DNA from 4 places in the Enterobacter sp. SCRI0065 genome. Region 1 is predicted to be linked to each of the others. Evidence: predicted binding sites of a transcription regulator. Region 1 holds the regulator's gene; each other region holds the start of a gene.

What was found. Region 1 encodes Fur, which represses iron uptake genes when iron is present. Its sites were predicted from a motif close to ATAATAATGAGAACNACTATCAA; they were not measured.
Region 2: fhuE (ferric-rhodotorulic acid/ferric-coprogen receptor FhuE) is a predicted target of Fur. The motif match lies at 2,006-2,028, and genes of this name have one in related genera.
Region 3: sodA (superoxide dismutase [Mn]) is a predicted target of Fur. The motif match lies at 2,427-2,449, and genes of this name have one in related genera.
Region 4: AC6EMZ_RS06845 (Nramp family divalent metal transporter) is a predicted target of Fur. The motif match lies at 2,133-2,155, and genes of this name have one in related genera.

What each region holds. Positions count from the first base shown of each region.
Region 1 covers NZ_JCBAJB010000001.1:431,976-436,495, reverse strand. Annotated here, with positions in the region: gene seqA (replication initiation negative regulator SeqA) at 1-38, opposite strand, end outside; gene ybfF (esterase) at 222-995, shown strand; gene ybfE (LexA regulated protein) at 1,124-1,411, shown strand; gene fldA (flavodoxin FldA) at 1,569-2,099, shown strand; gene fur (ferric iron uptake transcriptional regulator) at 2,391-2,837, shown strand; gene chiQ (ChiQ/YbfN family lipoprotein) at 2,900-3,229, opposite strand; gene chiP (chitoporin ChiP) at 3,285-4,520, opposite strand, start outside.
Region 2 covers NZ_JCBAJB010000001.1:250,144-254,663, forward strand. Annotated here, with positions in the region: gene pduL (phosphate propanoyltransferase) at 1-36, opposite strand, end outside; gene AC6EMZ_RS01210 (1-propanol dehydrogenase PduQ) at 165-1,280, opposite strand; gene yahO (DUF1471 family periplasmic protein YahO) at 1,601-1,876, shown strand; gene fhuE (ferric-rhodotorulic acid/ferric-coprogen receptor FhuE) at 2,062-4,230, shown strand; gene AC6EMZ_RS01225 (EAL domain-containing protein) at 4,264-4,520, opposite strand, start outside.
Region 3 covers NZ_JCBAJB010000011.1:50,371-54,890, reverse strand. Annotated here, with positions in the region: gene rhaS (HTH-type transcriptional activator RhaS) at 1-277, shown strand, start outside; gene rhaR (HTH-type transcriptional activator RhaR) at 350-1,198, shown strand; gene rhaT (L-rhamnose/proton symporter RhaT) at 1,199-2,233, opposite strand; gene sodA (superoxide dismutase [Mn]) at 2,523-3,143, shown strand; gene yiiM (6-hydroxyaminopurine reductase) at 3,218-3,892, shown strand; gene cpxA (envelope stress sensor histidine kinase CpxA) at 3,945-4,520, opposite strand, start outside.
Region 4 covers NZ_JCBAJB010000002.1:199,589-204,108, reverse strand. Annotated here, with positions in the region: gene mgrA (L-glyceraldehyde 3-phosphate reductase) at 1-339, shown strand, start outside; gene AC6EMZ_RS06850 (DUF2502 domain-containing protein) at 466-810, shown strand; gene AC6EMZ_RS06845 (Nramp family divalent metal transporter) at 854-2,092, opposite strand; gene nupC (nucleoside permease NupC) at 2,444-3,631, shown strand; gene AC6EMZ_RS06835 (sensor domain-containing phosphodiesterase) at 3,672-4,520, opposite strand, start outside.

The DNA of each region.
Region 1 (4,520 bases):
TACGCATAGAGCTCATCATCAACTTCGATTGTTTTCATCTTAATCCAGTGCAATATCTTATCTGAATACAAGTCGTTGGGATTATAGGGTCAAATCCCAACCGCGGATAGGGTCAAGCCAGGGTGGCGGCAAAAGTCAGATTAAACTGGATCCTTGCAGCCGGGCGGCAGAATGGTCAACATAATACCCTAACCTGACAGACGTAAAAAAAGAACTTTGCCATGAAATTGAATACCCGAGCGCAATCTGCACAATCGACGAACAATAATTCTCCCATCGTGCTGGTTCACGGCCTTTTTGGCAGCCTTGATAATCTTGGCGTGCTGGCGCGCGATCTGGTGAGCGATCGCGATATTCTGCAGGTGGACATGCGAAATCATGGCCTTTCTGAACGAAGCCCTGAGATGACCTATGCGGCAATGGCACAGGATCTGCTGGACACGCTTGATGCAAACCAGATAGAGAAGGCCACGTTTATTGGGCACTCAATGGGTGGTAAAGCGGTGATGGCGCTAACCGCGCTTGCGCCAGAACGTATTGACCAGCTGGTGGTGATTGATGTCGCCCCGGTGGATTATGACGTTCGTCGCCACGATGAGATCTTTGCGGCTATTAATGCAGTCACCGAAGCTGGCGCATCCACACGCCAACAGGCTGCTGCTATTATGCGTGAGCAACTCGATGAAGAAGGCGTGGTACAGTTCTTGTTGAAGTCTTTCATCGATGGGGCATGGCGTTTTAACGTGCCGGTGCTGTGGGACCAATATAGCCATATTGTCGGCTGGCAGGCGATTCCTGCCTGGCAGCACCCTACCCTGTTTATCCGTGGTGGCAATTCACCCTACGTCACGGAGGCTTATCGGGATGCACTGGTCGCGCAATTCCCGCAGGCGCGTGCGCATGTGATTGCCGGGGCAGGTCATTGGGTTCACGCCGAAAAGCCGGAGGCTGTCCTGCGCGCCATCCGTCGATATCTATCTGAAACGGTGATTTGATTAAAAAGCCAGCGACCGATCGTCTGCAGGACGCCAGTCGTTGGCGTCCTGATACCAGTAATGTATGATGTCGCGCTCATCGCCCCGGCAATAGCAGGGCCGCTCGTTTTCCCCGAAGTCTCTGAATCATGGCCAAAGAACAAACGGACCGTACGACATTAGATCTGTTCGCGACTGAACGTCGACCGGGACGACCTAAAACCAATCCGCTTTCGCGCGATGAACAATTGCGCATCAATAAGCGCAACCAGCTTAAACGCGACAAAAGTCGTGGGCTTAAACGCGTCGAGCTTAAACTCAATGCGGATGCCGTCGACGCGCTGAGCGAACTGGCCGATGCTCGTGAAATCAGCCGCAGCGAGCTGATCGAAGAGATGCTCATGGCGCAACTCCAGGCATTACGCCATTCCCAGTAAGAGTCTGAAAAATCGACTTCACGTCACTTTCATGTAGCACAGAGTGCAGTCCAGCGTGATAGCTGTTTCCGTGGACTTCTCTGTTCTGCTATGATTGCCCTTATCCGTGGACAAATTGCGCCACCATACCATTAAGTTTCAAGAGGTTATTTTACTCATGGCAATCATCGGCATTTTTTTCGGCAGCGATACGGGTAACACCGAAAACATCGCAAAAAACATTCAGAAACAGCTTGGTAAAGACGTTGCCGACGTGCATGACATTGCTAAGAGCAGCAAAGAAGATCTCGAAGGTTATGATATTTTGCTGCTGGGCATCCCAACCTGGTACTACGGCGAAGCACAGTGTGACTGGGATGACTTTTTCCCTACGCTAGAAGAAGTAGACTTCAACGGTAAGCTCGTGGCGCTGTTTGGCTGTGGCGACCAGGAAGACTACGCAGAATATTTCTGTGACGCTTTGGGCACCATCCGCGACATTATCGAACCACGCGGTGCAGCCATCGTAGGCCACTGGCCGACAGCGGGTTACCACTTTGAAGCATCAAAAGGTCTTGCAGATGACGATCACTTTGTCGGTCTGGCGATTGATGAAGACCGCCAGCCAGAACTGACCGCTGAACGCGTGACGCAGTGGGTAAAACAGATTCGCGACGAGCTACATCTCGACGATATTCTGAATGCCTGATTGAAGATGCGGCGCTTCAGCTTAGTTGCGCCGCATTGATAGGTAATTCCAATTAAAATAATTGCTACAAATTTTTAACTTTTGCTTTCAGACCTGTACAATAAACCAGGTTAAAGTGGACTCACTCGGCTAACTTTGTTGGCGGTACCACGTTTTTATAAGCATACTTTGCTTGAGACTTGCAGTTTTCATTTAAGCATGGCAGTTCTATAATGAGACGCATTATCCCAAGTGCATTTTCTGTCACTTCTTCTTTAGAAGTGAATCGTTTAGCAACAGGACAGATTCCGCATGACTGACAACAATACCGCATTAAAGAAGGCTGGCCTGAAAGTTACGCTTCCTCGTTTAAAGATTCTGGAAGTTCTGCAAGGGCCGGACAATCATCACGTCAGTGCGGAAGACTTGTACAAGCGCCTGATTGACATGGGTGAAGAGATTGGCCTGGCGACCGTTTACCGCGTTTTGAATCAATTCGACGACGCAGGGATTGTCACCCGTCATAACTTCGAAGGCGGTAAATCCGTTTTTGAACTGACCCAGCAGCATCACCACGATCACCTTATCTGCCTCGACTGCGGCAAGGTGATTGAATTTAGCGATGACTCTATCGAAGCGCGTCAGCGTGAGATTGCCACCCGACATGGTATTCGCCTGACCAACCACAGCCTGTACCTGTACGGTCACTGTGCAGAAGGCGATTGTCGCGAAAATGAGCACGCGCATACCCCGAAATAAGGGTGCATTTATACAAAGCAAAGAGCCAACCGCAAGGTTGGCTTTTTTTTGCCTGCTATTAATCAGTTCGCGTTGTTATTGCGTATCTCTTGCCAGATTTTGTCGCAGCTTTTTGCCACTTCCTGATCGTTGCCGGTTTTGCGCGCCTGGATGCAAGCCTGATAATCCATCACCCTGACGTTTTCCTGAGTCGCAAACTGCTCATGCGCTTTCTCTTTTCTGAGTACATTCAGCACGCTCTGACAGGCCTCGATTTTCTCCGGCGATCCTTGTGCCGTATTAATACAAGCGCTATAGGCTTCTTTCAAACGGGAGTCTTCTTTTGGTGCCTGAGGCTGTGCGCAGGCAACCAGTCCCGATGCAAGCACCGCGACCATGACGATTTTTTTCAACATAACAGTCTCCATTCCGGCGAGACGGGGGGGGGCCATCCCGCCGGAGAATTCATCAGAAGATAGTGAAAGGTGCGATAACCATGAATTTCACGTCACGTTCATCCTGGAAGATATTGCCGTAACCGCCCGCGTAGCTCGGAATATCGGAATGGTTGTCGTACTGGGTGAAGTGCAGTTTGAACATCGTGCCTTTCGCACGGCCATCCTGGAGGGTGTAGATTGCGTCCAGGCTGTATGACGATTCTTTCAGACGGTAGTTCGGATCGTAGTAGGCATCCGGCGTTGCCATATCAGCAGGCTTGGCGTCCCACGCGTAAGCGTAAGATGCACCCACTGCCCAGCCCGGCAGATTCCAGTTTTTCAGGTCATACATCGCACCGAAGAAGAGTGCTTTTTCACCATCGGCGTTGAAGTCAGAACGGTTATCCCACCAGATATCCAGACGACCGTTTGAAGAGGCGTAGGTTGGCGTCATGCGCTGGAGGAAGTAGCCCTGCTGCCCTTCCGCTTTCACCCAGGTTCCTTCGAGACGTAAATCAACTTGTCCCACTTTATACCCGAAGGTCAACGCTTGCAGCCACGCGGTACCATCATAAAGATCGTTCACGCCGCCATCGCTGACTTTATCGCGAGTACCGTAGAACTGATAGGTGGTCGACAGCGGACCGCCGACGATATCGAATTTGTAGCTGGCTTTGGCAAAGTACTGGTCAACATAGCCTTCTGCCTGACCAAATGCCGCTTCCAGCACGAGATCATTTTTAAAGTCATATTTTGCACCGAGGGAATGCAGATAGTCGACTTTGGTTTTTTTATCGTTCTGGTAGAACTTGTCCATCTCAATGTGCCACGGAGCTTTGTACTCGTTGGTCCACATATAGGAGAAACTCAACGCCCCCGCATCACCGTAGTCAAAATTAGCCCCGGCTTCTGCACCCTGATAAGTACCAGGCATAAAGCTCCAGTGCGGCGCTAATAGCGTTTGACCGGTTGGCTGAATATAACCACCACGCGCCCATACCGGGCCATATTTGAATTTAGCGGCGGCCTTATAAAGGCTTATCCCACTCTTATCGCCGGACCAGTCTTCCTTGTAGGCTTTATTGCTGGACGAAAATGCAATTTCGTTCGGGTGCGCGCTGTCGCCATTTTCCGCCATTTCAATGGCCGTAAAGGCGGCAATATCCAGACCGAACATATCTGCGGCATAGCCAGACTGGAAATCCAGGTTGGCGTTCCATGTAGAATGGGAAAGGTTGGTTTTGTATTTATTTTCGGTTACGTCTTT
Region 2 (4,520 bases), 180 kb from region 1:
GGTAATCAATTCGGCTTGCTGCTGGTTGGTATTCATAACGTCAACGACCTGAATAAGGAATGAAATAGGGCTGATTTAGCGTATTCGTTCCCGCGTTGCGCTTTTTGCCCTCACGCAGGAGTTTTTTGACCGCCCGGAAAGAAAGATGACAATCTTGTCCAGATTTACCCGGCGATCCGCGTCAGGAGTCGGTCAACATCGCTTGCCGTGGGAGAATATGGATTTGAGGCTGTACACCCATCGGCCAGCGCGGCTGCGATAAGCGGCTGGCGTAACGATTCGAGAGTCGCCAGATCTGTGCCAAGCTCGGCGAGCGTGGCGGGAATGCCAAAGTGGCGATTGATATCGCAAAGGCTATTGACTAGCGCGCGGACTGTTTCCCGGTGGGTGGGAGCCTGAATACCCATGATCGCGGCACATCTCAGATAACGTTCGCAGGCATAGGGCGAATGTTCAGCGTTGTCCTCAATAATCAACGGCAACAGCATGGCATTAATTTTGCCGTGCGGAATGTGGAGCATGCCGCCAATGGCGTGCGCCAGGCCGTGCACCAGGCCCAGCCCCGCAGAATTAAACGCCATCCCTGCCATGCAGGAGGCATTGTGCATGTGCGCGCGTGCCTGACTGTTTTTCTCATCCGCAAAAATGACGGGCAGGTGCTGCCAGGCAAGCGCAATGGCTTTTTCCGCCAGCGCGTCGCTAAAGTCATTTGCCCCTGTGGAGACCAGCGCCTCGATGGCATGCGTAAGGACATCCATGCCGGTATCAACGGCGACGTGACGGGGAACGGAGCTCACCAGATGGGGATCCAAAATGGCGCAATCTGGCACCAGTTCATCCGCGACAAGAGGATATTTTCGGCCATTTTGCGGATCTGAAATAATGGCATAGGCAGTGACTTCCGATCCGGAGCCGCTGGTGGTGGGGATGGCAATGAGTTCAATGGCGTGGTCGGAGAAATACTCCTCCAGCGTCACCTTAATTCCTTTCGCGGCGTCCAGCGATGATCCCCCGCCGAGTGCAATGATCACATCCGGCTTGAAACGCTTAAATTGCGCGGCACCTGCTTGCAGGATCTCAATGCTGGGGTCAGGTTTGACGTCGCTAAAAATAGAGACAGAAGCCAACGGCATCTCGTTGATCAAATAGCGCGTTTTACCGGTCGACGCCATAAAGTCATCGGTCACGATCCCGACCTTCTTATGGTTTAATCTGCGCAACGTTGCGATGGCGTTTTCGCCAAAATAGACTTTAGGAATAGAAAAAAAAGAACTCGCCATTTCTCAACGACCTTATCTCTTAAAACGAATGACCGACAGGCGATCGTCGGACGTGAAAAGAGATTTCATGGTGTCATGGAGAGGGAGGGAAGCTGCTATCTCTGCTTGTGCTTTGCCAGGATTATGTTGCTGTCGTGGTGTGTTGACTGACAAAAAAATCCATTTGAGCCGATGATGACACGTTATAACTTCACGCCATTTGTTATAAAAGAATCGTCTTCCCGAAATGGCGCTTCTCTCATTTCTCGACCATGCTGATTAAACCTTGCTGTTTGCAGTGAGGTTTACGCTGTTTCTTATTAATCACAAGGAATTAGGTTATGAAAAAGACGACTGCCATTCTGCTGGGAACTGCCATTCTGTTTACCTCTAACGCCTTCGCTGCCGAGCTGCTCACTCGCGAAGATTTTAAGAAAGTAGAAACGCAGTATGAAAAGATCGGGACCGTGTCGACCTCCGGTGAAACAGCCGTCTCTGATGCAAAAGAAGAACTCATCAAAAAAGCCGATGAAAAAGGTGCTGATGTGCTGGTATTGACCTCAGGCAATACTGATAAAAAAATCCACGGCACTGCTGATATCTACAAGAAAAAATAAGCCTTTCTGGCCGCCCCGCGATGGGGCGGTCAACCCCTCCCTCCATTTCCCGTCATAACAATCTGATTTTTATAAAGTAAACATTTGGTTACATTTTGCCAGTAAATTAGCCTGCGCATAATAAATTAAATAATTATGATTTCCATTCTCATTTACACACAAAAACAATTCCGGATGGGAAATTCATGTATTTCAATGACAGGGATAATGGCGGGGTTTTACCCGCATTGGCATTCAAAAAACCTTTTACGATTTCGCTCCTGACGCTGGCAATCCAGGCTGTCGCGCATCCTGCGCTGGCGGCTGAGAACACCAGTGAACAGGATCTGGTGGTCTATGGTGCGACCGAAAGCACCCCGGACGAGCGGCAAGATTACACCGTTAAAACGACCCGCGCGGGAACCAAAATGCTGATGGCACCGCGCGACATACCGCAGTCCATTAGCGTGGTCACGCAGCAGCGCATGCAGGATCAGGATCTGCAAAACGTCGATGAGGTGCTGACAAACGCAACGGGCGTCTCGTCGCAGCAGATTGACAGTGAACGCTCAAACTACTTCTCGCGCGGTTTTGAAATCACCAACTTCTCTTATGACGATATCCCGACATCGATGGGCGATGCCTGGAACTTCGGCGACGCGACGGGAGATACGGCGATTTACGAACGCATCGAAGTGGTGCGCGGCGCGGCGGGCCTGATGACGGGCGCGGGCGATCCGGGAGCCTCTGTGAATATGGTGCGAAAGCGTGCCGACAGCAAAACCGTTGCCGGTAATCTTAGCGTCAGCTACGGGAGCTGGAATAAACAGCGTTATGTGGCCGATCTTTCTGCGCCGCTGAATGCAGACGGCAGCCTGCGCGCGCGCGTCATCGCCGGTTATCAGGATCAAGACAGCTGGCTGGACCGTTACGGAAAGCGTAAGAAATTCCTCTATGGTGTGATGGATGCTGATATCACAGATAACACCACGGTTTCACTCGGCTGGGACTACCAACAAACCAATACCGCCAATCCTACCTGGGGTGGGTTGCCGAGCCTGTACAGCAACGGCTCGCGCACGCATTACGATCGCAATGTGAACACCTCAGCAGACTGGACCGGGTATAACATTGAATCGCGGAAAGTCTTCGCTAACCTGACGCATAACTGGGATAACGGCTGGTCATTCCGCTTCAACGGCACCCACGGCGAACAAACGTTCAACGATACGCTGCTCTACGTGATGGGGAACCCCGACGCAGACACGGGTGAGGGCGCGAGCGGCTGGGGAAGCAAAGATCGCGGAAAACGCACGCTGGACTCTTTCGATTCTTACGCCAGCGGGCCGTTCGCGCTTTTGGGGCGTCAGCATCAGCTGATGGCCGGGGCGAGCTACAGTCGCCAGCATAACGCGACGTTCAGTAAAGATGGGCCAATGGACAGCGACCAGCTCGGTATATTCAATAATCACTGGGATGGCAGCGTGGCCGAGCCGGAGTGGGGCGACTGGTATCAAAATGCGGATGATATTGTGCGTCAAAAATCGGTCTACACGGCAGCCCGTTTCTCGCTTGCCGACCCGCTGTCGCTGATCCTGGGCGCGCGTTATACCCAGTACAGCACCAATGGCAGCAGCGGCGATATGCGTAAATACAACACCACCCCTTACGGTGGCGTAGTGTATGACCTTACCGAGAGTTTATCGGCTTACGCCAGTTACACCTCAATCTTCGCCCCGCAAACCAAGCGCAGTAAAGACGGCGCGTGGCTCGCTCCGGTGACCGGCAAAAACTACGAAACGGGTTTGAAAGCCGACTGGATGGACGGTCGTCTGACGACCAACTTCGCCGTGTTCCGTATTGAACAAGAAAACGCAGCAGAAGCCATCAGCGGTGAATTTGTGAATGGCTCCAGCGAGCAGGCCTATCGCGCAACAAAAGGGGCGGTGAGTAAAGGGGCGGAATTTGAGGTGAACGGTGCAGTGACCGATAACCTGCAACTGACCTTCAGCGCCACACGCTACGTTGCGCGGGATACCGAGGGTCGGTTCAACAGCTATGCGCCGCAAACGCAGCTTAAACTCTTCAGCCGCTATCGTCTTCCGGTGCTTGCGGAGCTGACATTGGGCGGGGGCGTTAACTGGCAAAACCGGGTGTATAAAGATGTCACCGGGCCGGATGGGGAAACGCAGCGTCTGTATCAGGGCAGCTATCCGCTGGTGGACCTGTTTGCGCAATATCAACTGACCAAACAGCTGGCGGTTCAGGCCAATATCAGCAACCTGTTCGATCGTGAATATTACTCTTATCTCGACGATTCCGCTGTCTATGGCGAACCGCGTAGCGTGTCGGTGAGCATGAGCTATCTGTTCTAACCGGCTACCCCCGCGCTGGCGCGGGGGTAATCGTTAGCTCACCACGGCGTTAATCAGCTCGGCCGCCGGAACCGGTTTTGAAAAATAAAACCCCTGTAGGAAATCGATATGTTTATCACGCAGGTATGCGACCTGAGCTTCCGTTTCGACTCCTTCGGCAATCACTTTTAGGTGCATATTCTTTGCCAGCGCAATCACACTGTCGACCAGGCGAGTATCGGAACTGACGCCAATCTGGCTGACAAACATTTTATCGATCTTAATGAATTCCGGATTAAGGGCCGAGATGT
Region 3 (4,520 bases), on a different contig from region 1:
GGTGTGCTGGGAGACGCTGGCGGAGGGTTTTTCGCTTTCGCTGCGGACCTTGCATCGCCAGCTCAAGCAGCAGACGGGCTTAACGCCGCAGCGCTATTTAAACCGCCTGCGGCTGATCAAAGCTCGTCATCTGCTGCGCCACACTGATGAAAGCGTGACGGATATTGCTTATCGCTGCGGGTTTGGCGACAGTAACCACTTTTCGACGCTATTTCGCCGCGAGTTTAGCTGGTCGCCGCGCGACATTCGTCAGGGAAGAGATGCGTCGCTTCAGTAACGCGAGGGTAATCACCGTTTTTTTGCTGCAAAACGGCTAATAATGTCCGGTTATTTGCCGCTGAGGTGTGCTGTGGGCGTTCCGTTAGTGCTTCGCAAAGCTGATTTTTTTGCCAACGCCGGACAGGCTGTCGCGGTGGCGGATCGCTATCCGCAAAATGTCTTTGCCGAACATACCCATGAATTTTGCGAACTGGTGCTGGTGTGGCGCGGCAACGGCCTGCACGTCCTCAACGACCGTCCTTATCGCATCACGCGCGGCGATCTGTTTTACATCCGCGCCGAAGATAAACACTCTTACGCGTCGGTAAACGATCTGGTGCTCCAGAATGTGATTTATTGCCCGGAAAGGCTGAAGCTCAATATTGACTGGGCGGCCACGATTCCAGGGCTGAATAACGCACACGGCACGCCGCACTGGCGCTTGAGCAGTAACGGCATGGCGCAGGTCCGACCGGTCATCACCCAGCTTGAGCAGGAGAGCCAAAAAGCCGATCCGCTGGCGAACGACATGGCGGAACTGCTGTTTGCCCAATTAGTGATGACGCTGAAACGCTACCGTTACGCCATTGATAACGCGTGCGCGAACGAGCAGGAAGCGCTGCTCGATAAACTGATCACCACCCTGGCAGGCAGCCTTAACCGCAGCTTTGTGCTGGAGAAATTTTGCGAACAGGAGCAGTGCAGCGAGCGGACGTTACGCCAGCAGTTTCGCACGCAGACGGGCATGACGGTGAACCACTATTTGCGCCAGCTGCGGATCTGCCACGCGCAATATTTGCTGCAACATACGGAGCTGATGGTGAGTGAGGTGGCGATGCGCTGCGGCTTTGAGGACAGTAACTATTTTTCTGTGGTGTTTAACCGTGAGCTGGGGATGACGCCGGTTCAGTGGCGTCATCGTAGTCGAAAAGCCGCGTAATCAGCTCGCCATGCCGAGACCGACAATGTTGGCGGCAATAATAATCACCACGCAGCCCAGGCTCAGCACGCCGACCGGACGACGCCCGGCGTTCTTCCACTCCTTCAGCACCAGCCCAACCAACCCGCCGCACAGCACGTAGAAGCTCATGTGCAGCATCCAGCTCATGTAGTCATACTGTGGCGGAATACTGGCGTGGCCCCAGGCGTAAAAGAAGAACTGCAAATACCACATCAGGCCACCGAGCGCCGAGAGCAGCACGTTGGTGATGATTAAGGATTTTGCCACCGAGAAGTCGGCTTTTACCGACAGGTTCTTCACTTTTGCCAGACGAATGATGCAGAAACCAAGGTTAACTAACGCCCCGCCGCCCATGATCACCACGTAGCTCGGGAGCGCGACGTAAAGCGGGTCAACGCCCAGCGCGGCGGCGGCTTCGTGCATTGGTTTGGCGGCGTTCATCGCAAACGACATGCCTGCCGAGAAAATACCGCACATGACCGCCAGCACCAGGCCTTTCTTCAGATTGAAGTCTTCTGCCTTGATGCCCATTTTGCGCTCTTTCAACTGGCCTGCGCGGGTGACAATCCCCACGCCAATCACCGCAACCAGCACGCCCAACAGCGTCATCCGCCCGCCCTGGGTGTTAATCAGCACGTCGAAGTTACCGTTCAGGATTGGCGTCATCAGCGTGCCGACAATCAGCGTAATCCCGATGGCGATCCCAATACCCATCGACATGCCGAGATAGCGCATGGTGAGGCCGTAGTTGATATTACCGATGCCCCACATCGCGCCAAACAAAAAGACTGGCAGCAGCGTGGAGGCGCTAAAAGAGGAGAAATATCCCCAAAAATCAGGGAGGAGTAGGGCGCTGACCGTCCAGGGCAGAATAAGCCACGAAACAGTACCGCCGACGGACCACATGGTTTCCCATGACCAATGTTTTACCTTTTTAAACGGGGCATAGAAACAGGCTGCACTGGCTGCGCCTATCAAATGCCAGAAAATACCCATCGTAATCGCATGATTCATTTTTACATCCTCATCGTTTTTATAGGTCGTTGGCTTCCCTCCGACCCGATGAGTGTAAAAATTAAGCGGTGAGCGAACCTTCAGAAGGTTGCCGTACTTTTCGTGTGAATGGCAGTCAGCACGTTAACCGCGTGAGCAGACTCACAATTTCTTGAATGGTACAAAAAGTTATAACCTTATAAAAACTACGGCATTGATAATCATTTTCAATATCATTTAATTAACTATAATGAACCAACTGCTTACGCGGCATTAACAGCTGTGCCGCCCGACAATAATGGAGAGGATTATGAGTTATACACTGCCATCCCTGCCGTATGCCTATGACGCACTGGAACCGCATTTCGACAAGCAGACGATGGAAATCCATCACACTAAACACCACCAGGCTTATGTAAACAACGCGAACGCTGCGCTGGAAAGCCTGCCAGAATTCGCTAATCTGCCGGTTGAAGAGCTGATCGCAAAACTGGACCAGCTGCCAGCAGACAAGAAAACCGTACTGCGCAACAACGCGGGCGGTCACGCTAACCACAGCCTGTTCTGGAAAGGCCTGAAAACCGGTACCACCCTGCAGGGCGACCTGAAAGCGGCTATCGAGCGCGACTTCGGTTCTGTAGATAACTTCAAAGCAGAATTTGAAAAAGCGGCTGCGACCCGTTTCGGCTCTGGCTGGGCGTGGCTGGTACTGAAAGGCGACAAGCTGGCCGTGGTATCCACCGCGAACCAGGATTCCCCGCTGATGGGTGAAGCGGTTTCTGGCGTGTCTGGTTTCCCAATTGTGGGCCTGGACGTGTGGGAACACGCGTACTACCTGAAATTTCAGAACCGTCGCCCGGACTACATCAAAGCCTTCTGGGACGTAGTGAACTGGGACGAAGCAGCAGCACGTTTCGCCGCTAAAAAATAAGGTTGCATTGCCGCCTGTGAGAAGCGAGTCTGATGACTCGCTTTTTTTGTATCTGTAAAAAGGAGTCACGATACATGCGCTATCCGGTAAACGTGTTTACAGGCAAGGTCAGGGACTACGACGGCAGCCGACCGAGCGCCATCGCTAAAATCCAGGTAGACGGCGAGCTCACGCTAACCGACCGTGGGCTTGTGGGCGATGAGCAGGCTGAAAAGAAAATCCACGGCGGGCCTGAGCGCGCGCTGTGCCACTATCCGCGCGAGCATTATCTTCACTGGGCGCGTGAATTCCCCGAGCAGGCAGAGTGGTTTGTTGCGCCTGCGTTTGGCGAGAATCTTTCGACCCAGGGGATGACCGAAGAAAGCGTCTTTATCGGCGATATCTATCGCTGGGGCGAGACGCTGATTCAGGTGACGCAGCCGCGTTCTCCTTGCTTCAAGCTTAACTTCCATTTTGGTATCAGCGATATGTCTGCGCAGATGCAAAAAGCCGGGAAAACCGGCTGGCTGTATCGTGTGGTGCTTGGCGGGAAGGTTTCAGCGGATGCACCGCTGGAGCTGGCGTCGCGCCTGAGCGATGTCTCGGTGTACGAGGCCTGTGCAATTGCCTGGCATATGCCGTTTGATGACGATCAGTATCGTCGTTTACTGTCGGTGGCGGGGTTATCGACGAGCTGGACGAGAACGATGCAAAAGCGGCGGATAAGCCGGGAGATCGAGGATAATTCGCGGAGATTGTGGGGGAAATAGGGGCAATCCTTACCCCTCACCCTAACCCTCTCCCCATAGGGGAGAGGGAATACTACGAACGTTTATACAACGGCAACCAGAGCGTTAACCGCAAGCCACCCAGCGGGCTGTCGTCGGCTTTCACCCAGCCGCGATGCTGCTGAATAGCGGTTTCAACAATCGCCAGTCCAAGCCCCGTGCCACCTGACTCGCGATCGCGGGCTTCGTCAGTACGGTAAAATGGACGGAAAATCTGTTCGCGGTCTTCCGGGCTGACGCCAGGACCGTCGTCATCCACGTTGATGGTGACACCATCTTTATCGACCGAGAACGCCACCTCAATCTTCGTGTGCGAGTAGCGCAGGGCGTTACGTACGATATTCTCCAGCGCGCTTTCCAGCGTGTTGGGGTTACCGTACAGCGGCCATGGCCCCGGCGGGAAGTTCACGGTGAACGATTTACCCATTTGCTCGGCTTCAAACGCGGCGTTGTCCAGCACCTCATGCCACAGGTGATTGGCTTTCACCGTTTCGCTCACCAGCGCATTTTTCTGCTGATTGCGCGACATCACCAGCAGATCGTTGATCATGCTGTCCAGACGATGCGCCTCCATCTCAATACGCTCCAGCTCTTTGCTTTCGCCACTGCG
Region 4 (4,520 bases), on a different contig from region 1:
TTCTCGCCGCTGGCTGGGGGACAACTCACCGATCGTTATTTGAACGGCATTCCCGCTGACTCCCGTGCGGCCAGTGGAAGCCGCTTCCTGAATGCTGACCAGGTCAGCGACGAGAAGCTGGTGAAAGTGCGACAGTTAAACGCACTCGCCGAGAGCAGAGGCCAAAAGTTGTCACAAATGGCGCTGGCCTGGATATTACGTCATCAGACCGTGACCTCGGTTCTGATCGGCGCGAGCAAGACCGCGCAAATTGAGGATGCCGTAGGAATGCTGGCGAATTGCCATTTTACTGCCGACGAACTCAGCAGCATCGAATCAATACTGAACAGCTCAAAATAAAATCATTTTTAGCAAAACGTGCTCCCCTTCATGAATTAGGAGTTGAGGCGATTATACGGGGCTTTACGGCCCCGTAATATTGCGTTAACAGGCCAGATAAGGCCCCGATCGTGAAGGAGAGTAACAATGTTCAGGTCACTGATTCTTGCAGCAGTATTACTGGCTACCGCTCCGCTGGTCGCTAATGCGGGCGAAATCACCCTGTTGCCATCAGTAAAATTACATATTGGCGATCGTGATAATTCAGGCAACTACTGGGACGGCGGCGGCTGGCGCGACCGCGGCTATTGGCATCGTAACTATGAATGGCGAAATGACCGCTGGTCGAGACATGAAAATGGTCGCCATCGTGGATGGGATAACCGCAAAGCGTATGAACGAGGCTATCGCGAAGGCTGGAGCGATCGTGACGACCGCCGTGGTCCACCTCGGGGTCACGGACGTGGGCATGGACACGGGCACCACCATTAATAATAAGAAAGGAGCCAACAGGCTCCTTTCTTCCGTTACGGCTTTATAACCCTAATATCGTCCCGATCAATAACCAAAGATTCAGTGCTACCACCAGGACCACGATCAGCCATCCGATACGTTTCACAAGCGTGGTATTCACCAAATCGCCCATCAAGGCGTGGTTGCTGGTAAAGATCAGTAGCGGTACCAGAGCCAGCGCAATACCAAAGCTCAGCAGCACCTGACTCATCACCAGAATACGAGTGGGATCAAGACCCATCAGAATCACAATAAACGATGGAAGCATCGTGACGGCGCGGCGCACCCACAGCGGAATGTGGAAGCGCACGAATCCTTGCATCACCACCTGCCCTGCCAGCGTACCGACTACGGTAGAAGACAGTCCGGCCGCCACCAGACTCAGACCAAAGATGGTCGCCGCCGCATGGCTAAGTAAAGGTTCTAACGTCAGGTAGGCCTGGTCAAGATCGGCAACACCGGTATGGCCGTTAAAATGAAAGGCCGCCGCCGCAGTCGCCATCATTGTCAGGTTTACGAATCCTGCGATGGTCATCGCAATCCCAACGTCCCATTTTGTCGCGGAATAACGCTCCTGCCGGGAACCTTCATGCGCGTGCTGCGTCAGGGACGAGTGAAGATAAATAACATGTGGCATGATCGTTGCGCCCAGTACACCCGCGGCAAGAAATACCGCTTCTGACGTCGGCAGGCTGGGGATGACCATGCCTTTACTGAGTTGCACTAAGTTTGGCTGCGAGAAAATCAGTTCAACAATATAAGCCGCCGCGACGAACAGCAGCAGACCGCCAATCACCAGCTCCAGCGGTTTTTGTCCGCGACGTTGCAACATTAATATCAGGAAGGTGGCAATCCCGGTTAGCACTGCGCCCTGTAGCAGGGATACGCCCAGAATCAGTTTGAAGCCAATGGCGGCGCCAATGAATTCTGCCAAATCGGTCGCCATTGCGATGATCTCGGCCTGTACCCAGTAAAACCAGACGACCGGGCGCGGGTAATGATCGCGGATTTGCTCTGCCAGGTTTTTCCCGGTGGCGATTCCGAGCTTTGCAGAAAGGACCTGTATGAGCATCGCCATCATGTTTGCCCACACCACTACCCACAGCAGTTTATAGCCGAAGCTGGCTCCGGCCTGAATATTGGTCGCAAAATTACCCGGGTCGATATAGCCAATGGCAGCAATGAACGCAGGTCCCATTAATGCAAACCTCAGCTTGCGCGCTGCTTTACCACTGCTACTCTCTACGCGACTGTTTGTCATCTCTGCCTCTGGAAATATAGCCTTTGCTATGTTTTATGCTATCAAAATGAGAATGATTATCAAGATCATTTAGATGGTTTAAAGTGATTTCTCTGATAGCAAAGAACGATTGAAGGGCGAACGATGTGAACGGGCTGTGACGGGCGAGGAAATCGCGCAGTCTTTTGTGAAGCGTAGCACACAAACGTAACTTTTCACTCATTTACACAACATAACAAAAATGTATTACCGATCACTATTTTTGAGATTCGTCACAGGATGTAACTATAGTGTGTTCTTGATCTCGTTTTCTTTGTGCCTGTTGCATAGAATGTGCATGAAAATTAAACCTGCCTCATATTTGGAGCAAATATGGACCGCGTCCTTCATTTTATACTGGCACTTGTTGTCGTTACTATACTTGCACTGCTGGTCAGCACTGACCGCAAAAACATTCGCATTCGCTACGTTATACAGCTGCTTGTTATTGAAGTTTTACTCGCGTGGTTCTTCCTTAACTCCAACGTGGGCCTGGGCTTTGTAAAAGGCTTTTCCGAGATGTTCGAAAAACTGCTCGGATTCGCTAATGAAGGGACCAACTTTGTCTTTGGTAATATGAACGATCAAGGTCTGGCATTCTTCTTCCTGAAAGTGCTTTGCCCAATCGTCTTTATCTCTGCGCTGATCGGTATTTTGCAGCACATCCGCGTTCTGCCAGTGGTTATCCGCGCTATCGGCTTCCTGTTATCTAAAGTCAACGGCATGGGTAAACTGGAATCCTTCAACGCAGTCAGCTCCCTGATTCTGGGCCAGTCTGAGAACTTTATCGCGTATAAAGATATCCTCGGCAAAATGTCACGCAACCGCATGTACACCATGGCGGCTACCGCAATGTCTACCGTTTCCATGTCAATCGTGGGCGCGTACATGACTATGCTGGAACCAAAATACGTGGTCGCCGCGCTGGTACTGAACATGTTCAGCACCTTTATTGTTCTGTCGCTGATCAACCCGTACCGCGTTGACGCTGACGAAGAAAACATCCAGATGTCTAACCTGCACGAAGGACAAAGTTTCTTCGAAATGCTGGGTGAATACATTCTGGCAGGCTTCAAAGTTGCCGTTATCGTTGCCGCCATGCTGATTGGTTTCATCGCGCTGATTGCTGCATTGAACGCCTTGTTCGCTGCCGTTCTGGGTATCTCCTTCCAGGGCATTCTGGGCTACATCTTCTATCCGATTGCATGGGTAATGGGTGTTCCGGCTCACGAAGCGTTGCAGGTTGGCAGCATCATGGCGACCAAACTGGTTTCTAACGAATTTGTTGCAATGATGGATCTGCAGAAAATTGCCAGCACGCTCTCTCCGCGCGCTGAAGGTATTATTTCCGTCTTCCTGGTGTCATTCGCCAACTTCTCTTCCATCGGCATCATCGCTGGTGCGATTAAAGGTCTGAACGAAGAACAGGGTAACGTGGTTTCACGTTTCGGCCTGAAACTGGTTTACGGTTCGACTCTGGTGAGCGTGCTGTCCGCGTCTATCGCCGCACTGGTACTGTAATCAAAGAAAAACCGAGAGCGAGGTTCTGCTCTCGGTTTTTTTATGCCTGAATATCGTCCAGAGGACGTGGTTTTCCAATCAAATAACCCTGCAGATAATTAACGCCTGATGCCAGCAGCATCCGCCGTTGTTCTTCGGTTTCCACAAACTCTGCCACCACACACAGTGATTTGGTTTTCGCCAGATTACAAATTGACTGCACGATCATCGCATCCATACTATCAGTACAAATATCCTTAACAAAGCAGCCGTCAATCTTGATGATATCGGCCTGCAGACGCTTAAGCCGCTCGTAATTGGCATAGCCCGTACCAAAATCATCGATCGCAATTTTGAAGCCATATTCGCGCAGCTGCTGAATATTATGAATACTGGTTTCCGAATTAGAAAATGCCTGCTCTTCCGTGACCTCAATAATCACCGTTCGAGAGGATATTCCATATGCTTCAAAGAGATGAATAATTTCGGTGCCAACCTCTTTTTGCATCAGTGTTAGCGGCATCAGGTTCACCGAAAATCGGGCTTGTTCCTGAAGCACGTCATTCTCAGCCATCCATTTCACCAGGGCTTCTACCACGCTCAGGTCAAAACGTCTGCTCAGGTTAAATTGCGCGATAAGCGGGATGAATCGATCGGGAGTAATGATTTCGCCGTCGCTTTCCAGCCGCGTCAGGATCTCGTGATAGCCGATTCCTGCTGCATTCAGGATAGGTTGGGCGTACAACCGTATCCCGCCCTCCTGTAGTGCTCTCTTTACCCGACTCAGCATGAACACGCGTTCCGACGTGTGTCCGGAGACGGTAGCAAGGCTGTTTGTCAGCGCGAGTACGGTTTGCGTGGTGCAGGACTGTTCGGAAAGCCAGCTCAATTGGCCCAGCGTATGATGCAA